DNA from 2 places in the Lysinibacillus sp. FW301-JW8 genome. Region 2 is predicted to be linked to the other one. Evidence: riboswitches for the same ligand, from Rfam matches in the RefSeq annotation. Region 2 holds a riboswitch; the other holds the start of a gene.
What was found. A riboswitch is a leader RNA that binds a small molecule or an ion and turns the genes downstream of it on or off. The one in region 2 is predicted to bind cyclic di-GMP.

Region 1 (8,098 bases), on a different contig from region 2:
CATCAGCAGGAGTTGGCATATTCGCATAGCCATTCGCCTCCAATAACGCAACATGCTGCTGAATCATGGCAAATGCGGCATGCTCTGCAAATGCACTATCAGCTACAACGTTTTTGGCTAACTGATAGCTTTCCTTCACGCTCCCATTTACAAATAGTTCATTAATCTGTTGGACTTGCTCATCAAACTGTTTAATCACTATTAAAATCCTCACCTTCACCAAAAGAAAAGTCTTATTGGTAGTTTACCATCTTTCAAGAGAAAAGGAGCGCTTATCATGTAATACGAAGACTAAAACTTTTAACATTCTTTTAATTTAAATGACTTTACATGTTGTTCAAGTGTATGTGCCATTTGATTCGTTTCATTTGAGCTACGGGCTACCTCATCAATACTTGCTGTTGTTTGCTGGGCTGCCGCTGTAATCGTATTTAATGTTTCTTCAATCTCTTGAATGGACTGCGTTAATTGTTGAATCATCTGAACAACATGATCTGATTTCTCTGTTTCCAATGTCATAGCATGTGATATTTCAATAATTTCTTCCACAGTATGTGAAACAGCTGTTGAAATATTTCCTAATGATTGAGCAGTTAAACGAACTGTTTTTGTTCCCTTTTCGATATATTTAGTATTATCCTGTGTTGAAGAAGTAACCTGCTGAATATGTCCCATAATTTCTTGAATAAGCTGGTCAACCTTTAATACTTCTTGATTCGATTGCTCAGCAAGTTTTCGAACTTCCTCTGCTACGACTGCAAAGCCCTTGCCATGTTCGCCTGCTCTTGCTGCTTCAATGGAGGCATTCAAAGCCAGTAAGTTGGTTTGTTCAGCAATACCAGCAATGGATGTCGTAATAGCCTGAACGCGCGTTGCTGATGTGACTAAATTGCTAACGGTGTTACTAACCATATCAGAACCATTACGGATTAAAGTCATATCATTATTTATATCCTTAGCAAGCTGCTCTCCTTCCGCGGCAATTTTCATTGTCCCTCGGGAGGTTTCAACACTTGTGTCTGCTTTCGCTTTTATAGTTTGTAAATCCTCTGCTAGGGATGTAAGTACACCTGTTGCATTCTCCGCATGATGCAGCCCCTCTGTTACTGTCGCCGTAACCTCATAGATATTGTGCGCCACGCCTTGAATCGTATTCGACATTTCATTTAATGTGTTAGCGGTTTCATCAGCATTCGTGGCTAATGTAATAGAAGTAGCGCGCATCGTCATAATCATATTTTGTAAGTTTACAGTCATACGATCTAATGTGCTTGCTAAATCCCCTACCTCATCATTCCTTTTTACTTTCATTTCTTCTACTGCTAAATTACCATTTGCAATCTGCTTGGCCTGATGAATTAGTAAGGTAATAGGCTTAACCTTACGACGAATTAAAAAGCCTGTAATAATTGAAGCAATTAACATTGGAAAAATACTAATTAAAATACCACTACGCACAACATCCCACGTTCGCTCCTTCACAATAGTAGCATCGAAATCAATGACACTAATCGCGATGATTTCCTTGCTTGTATCATGATCCTTAAAAATAGGTGCATAGCCTGATAATCGCTCCATTCCACCATATGTATAAGGTTCAGAGTAAGTTGGATGCTTTTTCTCAAGTAATAATTGGATTGCCTCTGTGTCCATGTAAAACGTATCTCCAGGTGCAAAGCCCTTCTCTGCCAAATGATCATCTAAGGCTAATAAGGTACCATCTAGCGTTAAAATATATTGAGTTTGAAAGATATCTTTGTGTCCTGTTGTCCAGTTTAAATCCTTGCCAATACGCTCTTTTGCCGCTTGCTCCCCACTCAATGCTTGTTCCATATCTTCTGGGCGGATCAAGCCTGTTGTTATATTGGCACATCCATATGCCTCGATTCCCGCTGCATCATATAATTTATTATAAGCAGTTATGTATGTAGCGAACGATGTAATTCCTAGCATCACCACTAAGATACCAGCAATGATCGTTCCAAGTTGAAAAGTTAATGAATTTCGTAATCTCACGATTCATCATCTCTCCTTTCTAGTAAAAATCTATGAATATTCATCTTTATTTCTTATCATACTATAAAAAGATGTATTTAAAAAGCATCTTTTACTAAATAATAGAATGGAAAAGTGTTGGATAAAGTTCTGAATTATGAGATAATTGATGTACTATATCTTCATCTGTTGGGCATAAAATCTTCATTTAGGAGGGCTTGCTATGAATAGACGTTTTCATGTTGTATCGCTTATTATTGGAAATTTGTTAATACTCGGAGCTATTTTCATTTATGCTATGCAGAGTCATGTGGATGTGGCACTCAGTACCTATGCCCTCGTAATGGGGTTTTTAAGTACATTGCTCATGATCTTTTTTTATGTATGGGGAGATGAAAAGAAACAAATTTCAAATCGTTTTTCTAAATAACATGACGATTATTTTGATGTTTAATGAATTTAAATCTATTTGAACTTTTCCCTTCTTGCTTTAGAGCAAAGGGGTTTTTTTATGAACTTCCTTTTCCTTACCATAGTCATAAAGAGAAACTTCGATCACTGATAGAATTCTATTTCCCACTGATTATTGTTGAACCATTCGGCTTTATCAGGAGAAAATAAGTCCAATTGTTGTAGAAAAATAAATTTTTTTGTAGAAAATTTAAAAACAATGATTGAGTAGTAAATCAATTTTCTGTATAATCAGCTTGTTTGACAATACTTTATATGAACTTGGGGGTAGACAATTGGGTAAAGCATTGATTATCGGAGCTGGCGGAGTTGCCAGTGTTGTGGTACACAAGTGTGTTCAAAATTCGGACGTATTTGAGGAAATTTGTATCGCAAGTAGAACTGTTTCAAAATGTGACGCTCTAAAAGAAAAACTAGACGGCGGAAAAACAAAAATTCATACTGCACAGGTAGACGCAGACAATACAGAAGAGGTTATTGAGCTTATTAAAGCTTTCGGACCAGATGTAGTCATTAACGTTGCACTACCTTATCAGGACTTAACGATTATGGATGCTTGCTTAGCGACAGGTGTGCACTATGTGGATACTGCAAACTACGAGCCACCTGAAACGGCAAAATTTGAATATAAATGGCAATGGGCTTATAAAGAGAAGTTTGAAAAAGCTGGCTTAACTGCATTACTTGGTAGCGGTTTTGATCCAGGTGTAACAGGCGTTTTCACAGCTCATGCGCAAAAACATGAGTTTGATGAAATCCACTATATCGATATCGTGGATGCAAATGCGGGAGATCATGGTTATCATTTCGCAACAAACTTCAATCCAGAAATTAACATTCGCGAAATTACAGCGAATGGTCGTTACTGGAAAGAAGGCAAGTGGGTTGAAACAGCACCACTTGAGAAAAAAGAAGTTTATAACTTACCAGAAATCGGACCAAAAGATATTTACCTTCTATACCATGAAGAGCTTGAATCACTTGCGAAAAATATCAAAGGTTTAAAACAAATCCGCTTCTGGATGACGTTCTCTGAAAAATACTTAACACACTTAAAAGTATTAGAAAACGTTGGCATGACATCAATCGAACCTATCGAATTTGAGGGTCAAATGATTCAACCAATCCACTTCCTTAAAGCGGTATTACCAGATCCAGCTTCTCTTGGACCACGTACAAAAGGTAAAACAAATATCGGTTGTATCATTCGCGGTCTAAAAGATGGCAAAGAAAAAACGTATTATGTATACAACGTATGCGACCACGAAGAATGCTATAACGAAGTTGGTTCACAAGCGATTTCTTACACAACTGGCGTACCAGCTATGATTGGTGCAATGCTTGTGATGAACGGTGAATGGCGCAAACCAGGTGTTTGGAATGTAGAAGATTTCAATCCAGATCCGTTCATGGATGCATTAAATAAATGGGGTCTACCATGGCAAGAAAGCCATAACCCAGAGTTACTTGACCTTGATTTAGATGCAAAGGAATTAAGCCGATGAAACCAATTGATTTTTCAAAAGTTCCATCCCCTTCTTATGTAGTGGATGAGCGATTATTAACAAAAAATCTTGAGCTTTTAAAATCAATTCAAGATCGCACAGGCTGCCGCATTTTACTAGCCCTTAAAGGTTTCTCTATGCATTCAACATTCCCTTTAGTAGGGGAATATTTAGCTGGCATAACAGCCAGCTCACTGCATGAAGCACGTCTTGGCTATGAAAAAATGGGCAAAGAAGTTCATGTTTATGCTCCTGCTTATATTGAGCATGAAATGGACGAGCTGCTTGGCTATGTAGATCACGTCGTGTTTAACTCATTTAACCAATGGGCTCAGTTCAAGGATAAAGTGAAATCTGCTGGTAAAACAATTGAATGTGGTATTCGTGTGAATCCTGAGTACTCGGAAATTGAAACAGCACTATACGATCCTTGCTATACGAATTCCCGTCTTGGAACAACTTTGGCTAACTTTGATAAATCCCAGCTTGAAGGTATTGATGGCTTACATTTCCATGCGATGTGTGAACAAAATTCAGATACGTTAGAGCGTATTATTGAAGTAGTAGAAGAAAAATTTGGTGATGTTTTACACCAAATGAAATGGTTGAACTTTGGTGGAGGACACCATATTACACGTGAAGATTATGATGTAGAGAAGCTTGTGAACATCATTAATTATGTGCAAGAAAAATATAACCTGCTTGTGTATTTAGAGCCAGGTGAAGCAGTAGCCCTTAATACTGGTTATTTAGTAGCTACCGTGCTTGATATCCAAGAAAATGGGATGGATCTTGCTATTTTAGATACATCAGCAACATGTCATATGCCTGACGTACTTGAAATGCCCTACCGTCCAATGATTATTGGTTCTGGTCAAGCTAATGAATTAGCCCACACATATCGCCTAGGTGGACTTACATGTCTTGCTGGTGATGTAATTGGCGATTATTCATTTGAGCAGCCATTAAAACCAGGTGATCGTCTTGTATTTACGGATATGGCCCATTATTCAATGGTGAAAAATCATATGTTTAACGGTGTCAACTTACCTTCAATCGTTTCTTACAATGATGAAGAAGGCATTAAAGTCATTCGTGAATTTACATTTGAAGACTATAGCGGTCGACTTTCTTAATCAAATGGCAAACACCTCCAACTAAGCTGAATGCTTGGGTTGGAGGTGTTTTGTTGTTAACTACTTTGGGTTATAAAAGACTACTTTCCTCCTAACTCAAGAAAAATAGTCTTAGTGTTTTACATCATTCAACTTCGAATAGGTTTTAAGTGTACTTTGCTCTTATTATGGCTGCATATTCATCCAACTATCAACATGATGAATAGCAACCCCTTGATAGCTTGTTTTTTTGGCATAGTGACGTTGAACAAGTGCTAGTTGTTTATTCATATAAGCTTCACCATCATCATAAAAAGTAATATTTTGACCATCATCTAATGCCCCTGTTTCAACACTAATAACAATGGATTTGTTAACTTTCTTAGCATAGGCTACTTCATGTTGCACAACTTTAATAATTTCTTTTGCAGCATTTCGATAAGCCATAATAGAAACACTCTCTACTTGGTTTATCACCCATTCTGCTAGTAATCCTTTTCCAAATTGATTGTTGAATTTAATTTCATCAAACCAAAATGGCATATCGGCCTCCAAAGGTAAATGTAACTGCTTGGTTTCCCTTTTGGCTTTTGTAAGAAGTGCTTGATAGGATTCAATTGTTTGTGTCCGATTGTGACTCCATCCACTATTTAAGTATGGCTCTACATCAAGATGAACACCTGAAAATTGCTCTGTTACTTCAGCATTTCTATTGTATGTATGTAACCAATCAAACAGCTGATCCTGCATTTTATAGCCTTCTTTGGATACCCAATCTGGCGCTCCATCCAATGCATATATTTTGATGCCCTTTGCTGTTGCGTGACCAATAAAGCGCTTATAATCGGCATTTACTATATCCATATCAATCTGTAAATAAAGTTTGTTTACTTGTTTATTCTCTAAAAATAAGAGTACTCCTGCCTCATCCTCAATAATTTTTGATGTATCCCATAACCAAGTAGCCTTATCTTCCACAGTCACTGCATCTACCTTCCCAAATGATAGTCCAAACGCACTGGCAATGGTAACAAAAATAACAATAGTTATTGTTAATAGTGAATAACGTTTCATATCTTACAGCTCCATTCTATTCGCCAAGGCTCCTATAACAGATCCTGGTAACATGAAATCATGCACTAGAATAGTGTTTAGACTCATGGTTTTGCGTTCTTCCCTTTCAACAAGTTTGCCTTTTACAGTTGTTTTCTTACTTTTATCATACATTGGAAAAATAAAAATGTCTGTAGGAAAAATGCATAATAATCATAAATACGCTGGAATCAAATAATAAATCTACGGGTTATTTTTACTATAGAAAATAAAAAACGTAGAGCATTCAAGCATCTACGTTTTCTTGTTCATTTTCAAGCATTTTATGCAAGTAATTAATAATTTCACGAATTCCTTCTAGTGAATTGACTAGTATTTTTGGGTCTACATAAGTAATCATACGATTTTCTAGGTTTGCTACTGCTGTAAAATAACGTGTTTTTGAATAGTTGACAAGTCCCATCTGCTGTAAGATAGACGTGTCAAAATCTAGAATTTCACGTGCCTCTGTTACGAGTAATCCATAATTCACAACATCTGTATTTAATACTATAATACGTGCTGTTGCAGCATTTGAAGAACGATTATAAAGAATACGTTCAAAATCAAGCACTGGTACAAGCTCACCACGAATTCTTGTGAAGCCTAGAAGATAATTAGGTAAATGAGGAATTGGTGTTACATGCTCTAATTTTTCAATCGAAATTGCTTGTTCCACAGGCACTGCATATTCCTCAGTCCCACAAGCAAATACTACTGCTTTTACGCTCTCCATGCGGTCACATCCTTCAATTTCTGCTGTTATTTTTTTGCAGACTCTTTGACAATTTCAACTAGTAAATCTGCTAATTTTTCTAATTCTTCTACTGGAATTTTTTCATTTGTTGTATGAATATCTTCGTAGCCTACAGAAAGGTTGACCGTAGGGATACCAAACCCTGCAATCACATTTGCATCTGAGCCTCCTCCGGAAATACCAAGCGTTGGCGTGCGATCAATGTTACGTGCTGCTGCCATTGCGATTTGAACGACTTTATCTGTTTCAGTTACTCGGAATCCTGGATACATAAGTTTGACTTCAACTTCAGCACGTGCTCCCAGTGATGCAGATATTTGTTCAAATGTCTCCTGCATATGCTTCGTTTGAGCATCGAGCTTCGTTTTATCAATTGAGCGAGCCTCTGCAAGAATATTCACTTCATCACATACAATATTCGTAGCCTGACCACCCTCAAAACGGCCAATATTTGCTGTAGTTTCTTCATCTAAGCGACCTAGCTTCATTTGTGCAATACATTTGGCAGCAACTGTAATCGCTGACACTCCTTTTTCTGGAGCCACACCAGCATGGGCAGTTTTGCCAATAATTTTAGCGAAGATTTTTGCTTGATAGGGTGCTGCTGTGACAATTCCACCCACTTTGCCATCACTGTCCACTGCAAAGCCATATTTAGCTTTAATTTTAGATGGATCTAATTCTTTAGCACCTACAAGTCCACTTTCCTCACCTGCAGTGATGATAAATTCAATATCTCCATGCTCAATATTCTGCTCTTTTAAACGCTTCACCATTTCTAGCAATGCCGCTAATCCAGCTTTATCATCAGCACCTAAAATTGTAGTACCATCTGACACAATGTAACCATCCTCACGTAAAGAAGGTTTAATTCCTTTACCTGGTACAACCGTATCCATATGAGAAGTAAAATAAATTGGTTCAACATCTAATGAACCTTTTAAAGTAGCCAATATATTGCCTGCTCCATGTCCATTACGTGTATGGGCATCATCCTGTTCTACTGAAAAACCAAGCGCTGTTAATTTGTCCATTAAAATCGGTGCAATTACATGCTCATATTTTGTTTCTGAATCAATTTGTACGAGCTCGAAAAACTCTTCCACTAAACGACTTGTCATGTTGTAAGACTCCCTTAGTTTACGTGTATTGCCACGTTATAG
Region 2 (8,098 bases):
AACCAAGTTTCGATAAGAAATATAAAAATAATAATTCATGCTGAGTAATGTCACCAATAAAAACAATTTTCTGCACTGTTTGGTTATCTTCAGAAAAAATTTGGGGCAAATAATAATCCATCCAGTATAAAAATTTTACCGCAAAATTTTTTAATAAAGTATCATTGGCGTTTGGCTGATTATCTTTATACATTTGGATGATTTCTTTAAAGCTAAGTTTTTTAGTCCATTCAAGATGATCTTTCTTAAGTTTACCGCTTAAAGGTGTCTCGTAAAATAACGAAGGGTTATCAACAATGGCTTGCCAATTTCCCCAAAGCTCCGCAAGTCGATCTACATCTTTTTTATTGGAAATGACCTCAAGCTTATGTAATCGTAAATAAAGCACACTTTGCTTCTTAGTATAAAAATACTCATCCATTTTTAAAATGTCTTCCTTATAAAGATCTACAGAATCGGGTATACCGATATATCGTAGAAATACAACTTCCTTCGTAAGAGAATTATTGTATTGAGTATTTTGCATAAACTCCTGAAGAGGATTGTCTGGCTTTTTATATTTAATTTTTAAAGGTCTAGTTGTCACAATCATATTTATACAACTCCTATAAGCACGTAAATTTATATATTTGGCACTTATATACAATTCGCTTATATTCCTCTAAATCCTTTATTCAATTAAATGAAAAAGAACGAATCCTTCTAGAGGACCCGTTCTTGCTAAATTGAACTATTGAGAAAACTATTTACTTTTTTTATCGTTAAAGGTTTTGGATTTCGTAAAGCGCCTTTGTCATACTTCTGTTAGTAATTCTTTTTGTGGAATGGCACCTAATTAGCCTCTTAAACCGCTCTAGCTTTTTCTGTTTCAACACCATGATTTAATGAAAGAAGTATTTTTTCTGCATCATTTTTTAAATATACAAGATGCTCTGCTTCTTGAACAAGTTTTTCCATTGTATTTAACTCATCATCGCTAATTCCAACTAACTCTTCAAACATTTCAACTGACTCTCGAGAAATAAAAGAAATATCCTTCATAGCTGCCACAATTTGTAGAGAGCTTGAAGATAATTCTTCTGTACTTGCAGATGAATTGGCATTATTTTCAGCAATAATTTTTGTAGTATCTACAATTTTTTCGAACATCTTTCCGATTTCTAAAATTTTTATATTTGTTTGTTCAAACTCTTCTGTTCCTTGCTTCATTGATGTTACAACCTTGTTCGTCTCATCTTGAATATTTTTCACAATATTTGAAACTTCATCGGCTGACTGACGAGATTGCTCAGCTAATTTACGAACCTCATCAGCAACTACTGCAAACCCTTTACCGTGTTCACCTGCACGGGCTGCTTCGATAGCTGCATTTAATGCTAATAAATTTATTTGATCTGAAATCCCAGTAATTACTTTAACAATGTTTCCTATTTCTAACGATTTTTCTCCAAGTATATTGATGGCATCAAATGTCGTATTAATCGTTTGATTAAATTGCTCCATTTTCACCAGCGAATCTTTTAACTTATCGTTTCCTTCTTGCGTTAATTCTAACGTTGTATTCGATTGTTCAGAAATTTGGTTTGATCTTATAGACAGCTCTTCAATAGCCACTGTGATGTCTTCGATAGAAGTAGAGCTCTCTTCAGTAGCAACTAGCTGCTTTTTTAACCCTTTACCGACCTCATCGATTGCTGCCCTTACAGTATCAGCCTTCTCAGTTGCGTATTCTCCATGCTCAGAAAGATTTTCACCTTTTTCATTAATATTATTTGCAAATTTATAAAATTGTTCACTCACTTGACCTGCTGATAATTCGTTCATTCCATTTAATTCCTCATTATTTAGATGGGCATGACGTTTAAGTGAAAAATAGCGGTAAGCAAAATACAAAGATGTACATATTAAAACTACAATAATTCCTAGCATAATGGCTTCCATGAAAAAAATCTCCTATTCTACTAATGTATTAATGATGAAATTTTATAGTTCTTTTACAATGATGTAAATTCCATCTGCTACAGTCGATGGAATACTGCTTAGATGTTCATTGCTTTCATATTTATGAACAATAAAGTTTCCTTCTACGTCTACATATTTTGTCAGGTCATGATACTTCTCCATTAAACGCAGTGATTTTGGATTTGTTGCTTCTGCTAATACTAATCTTAAGCCTTCTTTTGTTGCTCTTTTTACTAATATATCGCCTAAGCCTTGTACAATATCATGACGATTATGCTCAGCAATTACACCTAATAAAAATAAATGTAATACCTCTCCCTCTTCCATATCTTTTCCATAACGATTTTTATAATCTTCAAGGAAACGTTCATCAATATCCTCTAATACATGCATGACTATATTCATATTAGCAAACGTGCCTTCAAAAATATCTTCTTCCATTATTTCAAGGGCATTTGTATCTCCAACTAGTGCACCTACGACTTTTTGCTCTTTATCTAGTGCAATAGCACAGTATCCTTGATGAACATTTGCTTCAATATATTCCTTCGTAAATTGATAGAAATCTTCATAAGGAAGTTGTAAGGCGTAGCCAATAATCGGCTCTTGCACCCATTTGCCAGCAACATCAACTCCAATAAATGTTTTAGCTAAACATTCTGCTGCCTGTTCAATTAAATCTGATTGGTTCTTTGTAAGTATTTCATATGTATATAATTCTTGAACTGTTTGCATCATAAATTCCTCTTTTCAAAATGTGAATATAGTTAACGAACTGGTAATTGCGAAACATTGTCGACTACTGTTCCTGGGAAATTAACTGTCTCTAAAGCATTTCGCACTTGCACATATGCAATTTTAGATGCTGGATTAACAATAAATATATCTTTGAAGCCTAGAGATGCATAAAACATTAGTGTTTGTCCTAGCTCTGTGGAAACCTTTGAAGGTAGGGGTGATTGATATGTTGCATCAAAAACTAAAGTAAATGTAGTTTTTTGTACTCTAGCCACTGTTTCTTCCAAATCTTTTAAATATTGCTCTACAAGAGCTGCTTTAATAAACCCTATTATTTGGACGTGTACCTCCTTTTTTGCCTCATAAACCGCCATCTTATATTTCTCTTTATCAACGACTATCATCTCAAATCTCCTTTTTATAACTTTCTAACTTTATTTGCTGCTGTTAGTATTATTCTATAAATATCACTAAATACATACATTTCAATATAATTACATCTGTAGCTACGATTGATAGGCATCGTCTATTTATTTTTTCCACAAAAAAACTATCCTTGAACATAATTAGGATAGCCAAAAACACTTATTATCTTGGCAACCCGACTATCATTATCCAAGGGGATTTTAGACTCGTAGCTTTGCGTCCTTATCTTTCGATAAGTTTGCCTTTTTCAATTTTATAAAAATAATACTAACATCACATTGATATATTACAATTACATTATAAAGGACTTGTCAATTTTTGTCGACATTTAGTAATTTACTCCTAATAATATCAGATGAATTAGAGGATTTCTCAAATTCATTTTTTCACAAACTTGTTGAAAGTTATATCATTTCACTGCCCATCAACATTCTTTTTCAAAGTTCTCAAGCAATGCACGCACTTCATCTGTTGATTTCGTATTCATCAGTTGATTTCTTAGTTCAGCAGCTCCAGGGAATCCTTTTACATAAATTTTGAAAAAGCGATGCAGCCCTGTGATTGAACGTGGTAGTACTTCCACATATTGATCTTGAAGATCAAGCTGTAATCTTAAAAGATTAAGGTACTCTTTACTGCTATGCTCTTTTGGCTCTTTTTCAAAAGCAAAAGGATTTTTAAAAATACCTCTTCCAATCATAACGCCATCAATACCATATTGTTCAGCAAGCTGCAGCCCAGTTTGACGATCAGGAATATCTCCATTGATTGTTAGTAGCGTATTTGGTGCAATACGATCACGTAATTTTTTGATTTTTGGAATTAGCTCCCAATGCGCATCTACTTGGCTCATTTCCTTTCTTGTTCGTAAATGAATAGAAAGATTTGCAATATCCTGTTTTAAAATATGTGTTAGCCACTGCTCCCACTCATTTACATCGTTATAGCCAAGTCGTGTTTTCACGCTGACAGGCAATCCTCCCGCTTTAGCTGCTTGTATAAGTTCTGCCGCAACGTCTGGACGCAGAATCAAGCCACTACCTTTCCCTCTTGATGCCACATTCGGTACAGGGCAACCCATATTAATATCGATTCCTTTAAATCCTAGTTCTGCCATACCAACACTCATTTGACGGAAATATTCCGGATTATCCCCCCAAATATGTGCCACCATTGGTTGTTCATCTTCTGTAAAAATCAAACGACCACGCACACTTTTCATGCCCTCTGGATGACAATAGCTATCCGAGTTTGTAAACTCTGTGAAAAATACATCCGGTCGACCAGCCTCGTTTACTACGTGACGAAAAACAACATCTGTCACATCTTCCATTGGTGCAAGCACGAAAAATGGACGTGGTAAATCACGCCAAAAATTATCTATCATTTCAAATCCAAATCCTCTCACTATAATACAACTTCAAACTCTCGGTTAAAAAATATAAAGTTCATTTACACTTATATCATGCTTAATAACTTATTATCAAACACAAGTACTTTTGGACATTTATAATTTGTGAAAATCGCAAAAAAGCAGATGGTATAGATTTTCTATATCAACTGCTTTTCTATTATGCCAACTTCAACCATCTACGGTTTTACAATGTGTGGAATAATTCTTATACAAAAATAACATTTAAAAAGGCAATTCAAGATAACAGTAAGATATCATAAAGCTGTTCGGATCATAAATTCTTTGATATCAAACACTTTTTCTTGAACTGCCCAGCAAATTGCAATCATTAATTCGATTCTACATTCTCATCTTTAGAGTAATTATACTGAGAAGGATCAACTGGAGTATAACCTGTTGGCGTATAGAATCTCAATAAATCACCATTCACGACTTTATCAGACAATTCTAATTTACGATCTACTTCATTTTTGATAGTTTTTGCAGACTCTAATTGACTGTCATCTAGTAGTAAACCTGTTTTATTATCATAATATTTTTCATTAATTGAATAAATCGTAGGGCTGACAAAATCGCCATTTCTAAAAGGCACAATTTCATTATGCTCTTCTGATAATAAGTCTGAGCCAAATTGAACAAATTTTTGCGTATCAATCCCCAGTAAATGCAATAACGTTGGAAGAAGGTCTGTTTGTCCACCATAAGTATGGTTGGTTCCACCTTGTATTCCGGGAACATGTATGAATAATGGTACGCGTTGTAAATTAGTACTTTCATATGGTGTAATTTCTTTCCCAATCACTTGCTCCATCGCTGCATTATGATTATCGGAAATACCGTAATGGTCACCATAAAGAACAATCATCGTATTATCATATAAGCCTAATTGTTTTAATTGATTGAAGACCTGTTCGATTGCTTCATCTGCATAACGAGCTGTTTGGAAATAATTATCAACACTTACATCTCCAGTATTAGCTTTATCAATTGTTACTAAGCCTTGATCCATTTTATATGGATAGTGGTTCCCTACCGTAATTAATTTCGTATAAAAAGGTTGTGGTAAGGAGCTTAAAAGACTTTGAGATTGTTCAAAGAAAGGTTTATCCAACAAACCATATTCAGCCATGTCATCTGAAGAACCCGTGTTATAATAACTAGCATCAAAGAATTTGTCGTAACCAAATGATTTATAAATCACATTTCGGTTCCAGAAACTTCCGTTATTACCATGGAATACAGCTGATGTATAACCATAATCTCTTAAAATACTAGGAGCTGCCTGGTACGTATTTTGTGCTTTTGTAATATAAGCAGAGCCTTGTGGTAACCCAAATAAAGAATTTTCTAGCATAAATTCTGCATCGGACGTTTTACCTTGTCCTGTTTGATGGAAGAAATTATCAAAATACATTGTATTCTTATCTTTTGTTAATGAATTTAAAAATGGTGTAACTTCTTCACCGTTTAATTTATAGTTGATAAGAAAGTTTTGGAATGATTCTAAATGTAAATAGATAACGTTCATGCCTTTTGCTGCACCAAAATATTCTGCATTAGGTTTAGCGTAGTTAGATTTTGTATAGTTAATCACTTCTGTAATATCACTACTATCCGCCAAAGCTCTCTGTGAAGATGCTTTCATCGTTTCTACTGAATCATAAATCGTATAGTTATACATTCCTAAATATTTCACAATATAGTTTCTATCAAAACCTCGCGTTAATAGTTGCGGGCGACTAGTTTCTGCTAGCCCTAAATTAAGGATTGATACTACTAATGCAAATGCAATTATTGTCATTGCTTTTTTATAACCAAAACGATTGGTATCTTTTTGTATTTTTCTTGAGAATCGTAGGTAAAACATTAAAAATACATCCACAAAGAACAAGATATCATAAGGCTTTAGTAAAGAAAGCACACTACCACCTAAATCTCCAAAGTTCTGCGTTTGGGAAAGTGTAGGCAATGTAATGAAATCACTAAAGAATCGGTAATAAACAATATTGGCATATAAAAGAATAGACATCAAAGTGTAAATGACAACTAGTGATGTATATTTTCGTTTTCCTCTAAATAAAAATGAAAATCCTAGAAATAGCATTGCTGAACCTAGTGGATTTATTAGTAAAAGGAATTGTTGTATGATTCCTTCCACGCCTAGGTCAAATTGTGATAGTTGACTGATATATGTTTTAATCCATAGCATTAAAACAGCTAATAAATATATTCCTAAAAAGTTGTGTAATAGATCATCTTTTTTACTTACTAGATTTCTCATTTTTGCACCTGCCTTTTACTTATCTAAATTTAAATCTAAAATAAGTATTGCATTTTAAAAAATGTTACTTCACAATAACTTTTTTTGCAGCTTATGTAGCTTACTCCCCATTTAGATTTCTGTCAAGTTGTTAATAGCGTAAAAGACAATTAGTATAATTATTGCCAATTCACATAAATTCTGTAATAAAAAACCTTGCAAATGTTGGTTTTTTAACTAACATTTGTTGTTTTTTAAGTGGCAGAATGTCAGCTCTTGCGCTGTCCTCAGTTCAGTCTAATTTCCAATACTTTATTTCAGATGAATTTTCATATATTATGCATAATACCAGGTCAACATATGGGAGGATAATATCTTTGTTTTCCTAGTATATATCGATTGTTTTTGCAAAAATCCCTTTCAATAAACAAATTTTAATCATCATAAACCTTCCCATAATTCGTTCATATCACTTTACTTCCATCTTTTACAGTCCCACTTCATTCGCTCAATAAATTCAACCAAAAATATCTTTATTCATTTTTCAATACAAAAAGAACGAATTCCTTTAATAAGAATTCGTTCTTGATAAATGATTATTATATTAACTCCACACGTTTGTTAGCAAACAAAGCCAAGTACTGTTCGGCATTAGTGATAGATAGGAAAATATGTCAGTCCCCTGTCATTCTTATTATCTTTGGGCTAACGTCTAAATACGCATTAATGCGCCATTAGGCTTTGCTAAATCTTGAACTGTTATCTGGTTCATTTTACAAAAATGTTTAAAAAATTGTTGTGCCAGCTCTCGTTCCTCTGTGTTACTTTTCAACGAAACTATATCAAGTAAAATTTGAGCCATCCATAAATTATCAAAATAACGGTATTTACCTGTATTCCATGTCATTTTGTCAGGGGATTTTTTATCTACATAATATTGCCAAAAAAGTAGCTGATCCGATTCCTGTTCTGTAAGTTGGATTCTGTATTTTGAATGAGCAAGAATATTTCCATCTTCACAAAGCTTACCGATAAAATCTTCATTCACCATATAGACACCTAAGATATGTCTGGCTTTTTCAGGCATGCCGGAATCTATTGCTGTTAACAGGACAGCACTATTTTGATGCAAGCGGATGGGTTTGTTTGGCTTCCCCTTGTTATTACCACTTTTTATTGCGCCCGAAAAAACCTTCCACTCTGAAAAAGAACTATTTCGTTCTTCTGTGTCACACCTAAAAACCATTTGTGATTCTGGATGAAGTTTATGATGTTTCATAAGTTTTTCGTGCTCTAAG

Region 1: another riboswitch for cyclic di-GMP. It lies ahead of AC3WOM_RS10680 (amidase); the one in region 2 lies ahead of AC3WOM_RS12340 (hypothetical protein).

Annotation. Positions count from the first base shown of each region.
Region 1 is NZ_JBYTBB010000021.1:7,109-15,206, forward strand. Features, by position in the region: gene AC3WOM_RS10655 (tetratricopeptide repeat protein) at 1-199, opposite strand, end outside; gene AC3WOM_RS10660 (methyl-accepting chemotaxis protein) at 301-2,016, opposite strand; gene AC3WOM_RS10665 (hypothetical protein) at 2,219-2,425, shown strand; gene AC3WOM_RS10670 (saccharopine dehydrogenase family protein) at 2,742-3,971, shown strand; gene nspC (carboxynorspermidine decarboxylase) at 3,968-5,107, shown strand; gene AC3WOM_RS10680 (amidase) at 5,273-6,160, opposite strand; cyclic di-GMP riboswitch class I at 6,204-6,290, opposite strand; gene AC3WOM_RS10685 (chemotaxis protein CheW) at 6,426-6,914, opposite strand; gene AC3WOM_RS10690 (M20/M25/M40 family metallo-hydrolase) at 6,941-8,056, opposite strand.
Region 2 is NZ_JBYTBB010000026.1:52,859-60,956, reverse strand. Features, by position in the region: gene AC3WOM_RS12355 (S1C family serine protease) at 1-592, opposite strand, end outside; gene AC3WOM_RS12350 (methyl-accepting chemotaxis protein) at 844-1,941, opposite strand; gene AC3WOM_RS12345 (hypothetical protein) at 1,984-2,700, opposite strand; gene AC3WOM_RS12340 (hypothetical protein) at 2,730-3,104, opposite strand; cyclic di-GMP riboswitch class I at 3,293-3,379, opposite strand; gene AC3WOM_RS12335 (tRNA dihydrouridine synthase) at 3,551-4,534, opposite strand; gene ltaS (lipoteichoic acid synthase) at 4,869-6,821, opposite strand; gene AC3WOM_RS12325 (malate synthase) at 7,513-8,098, opposite strand, start outside.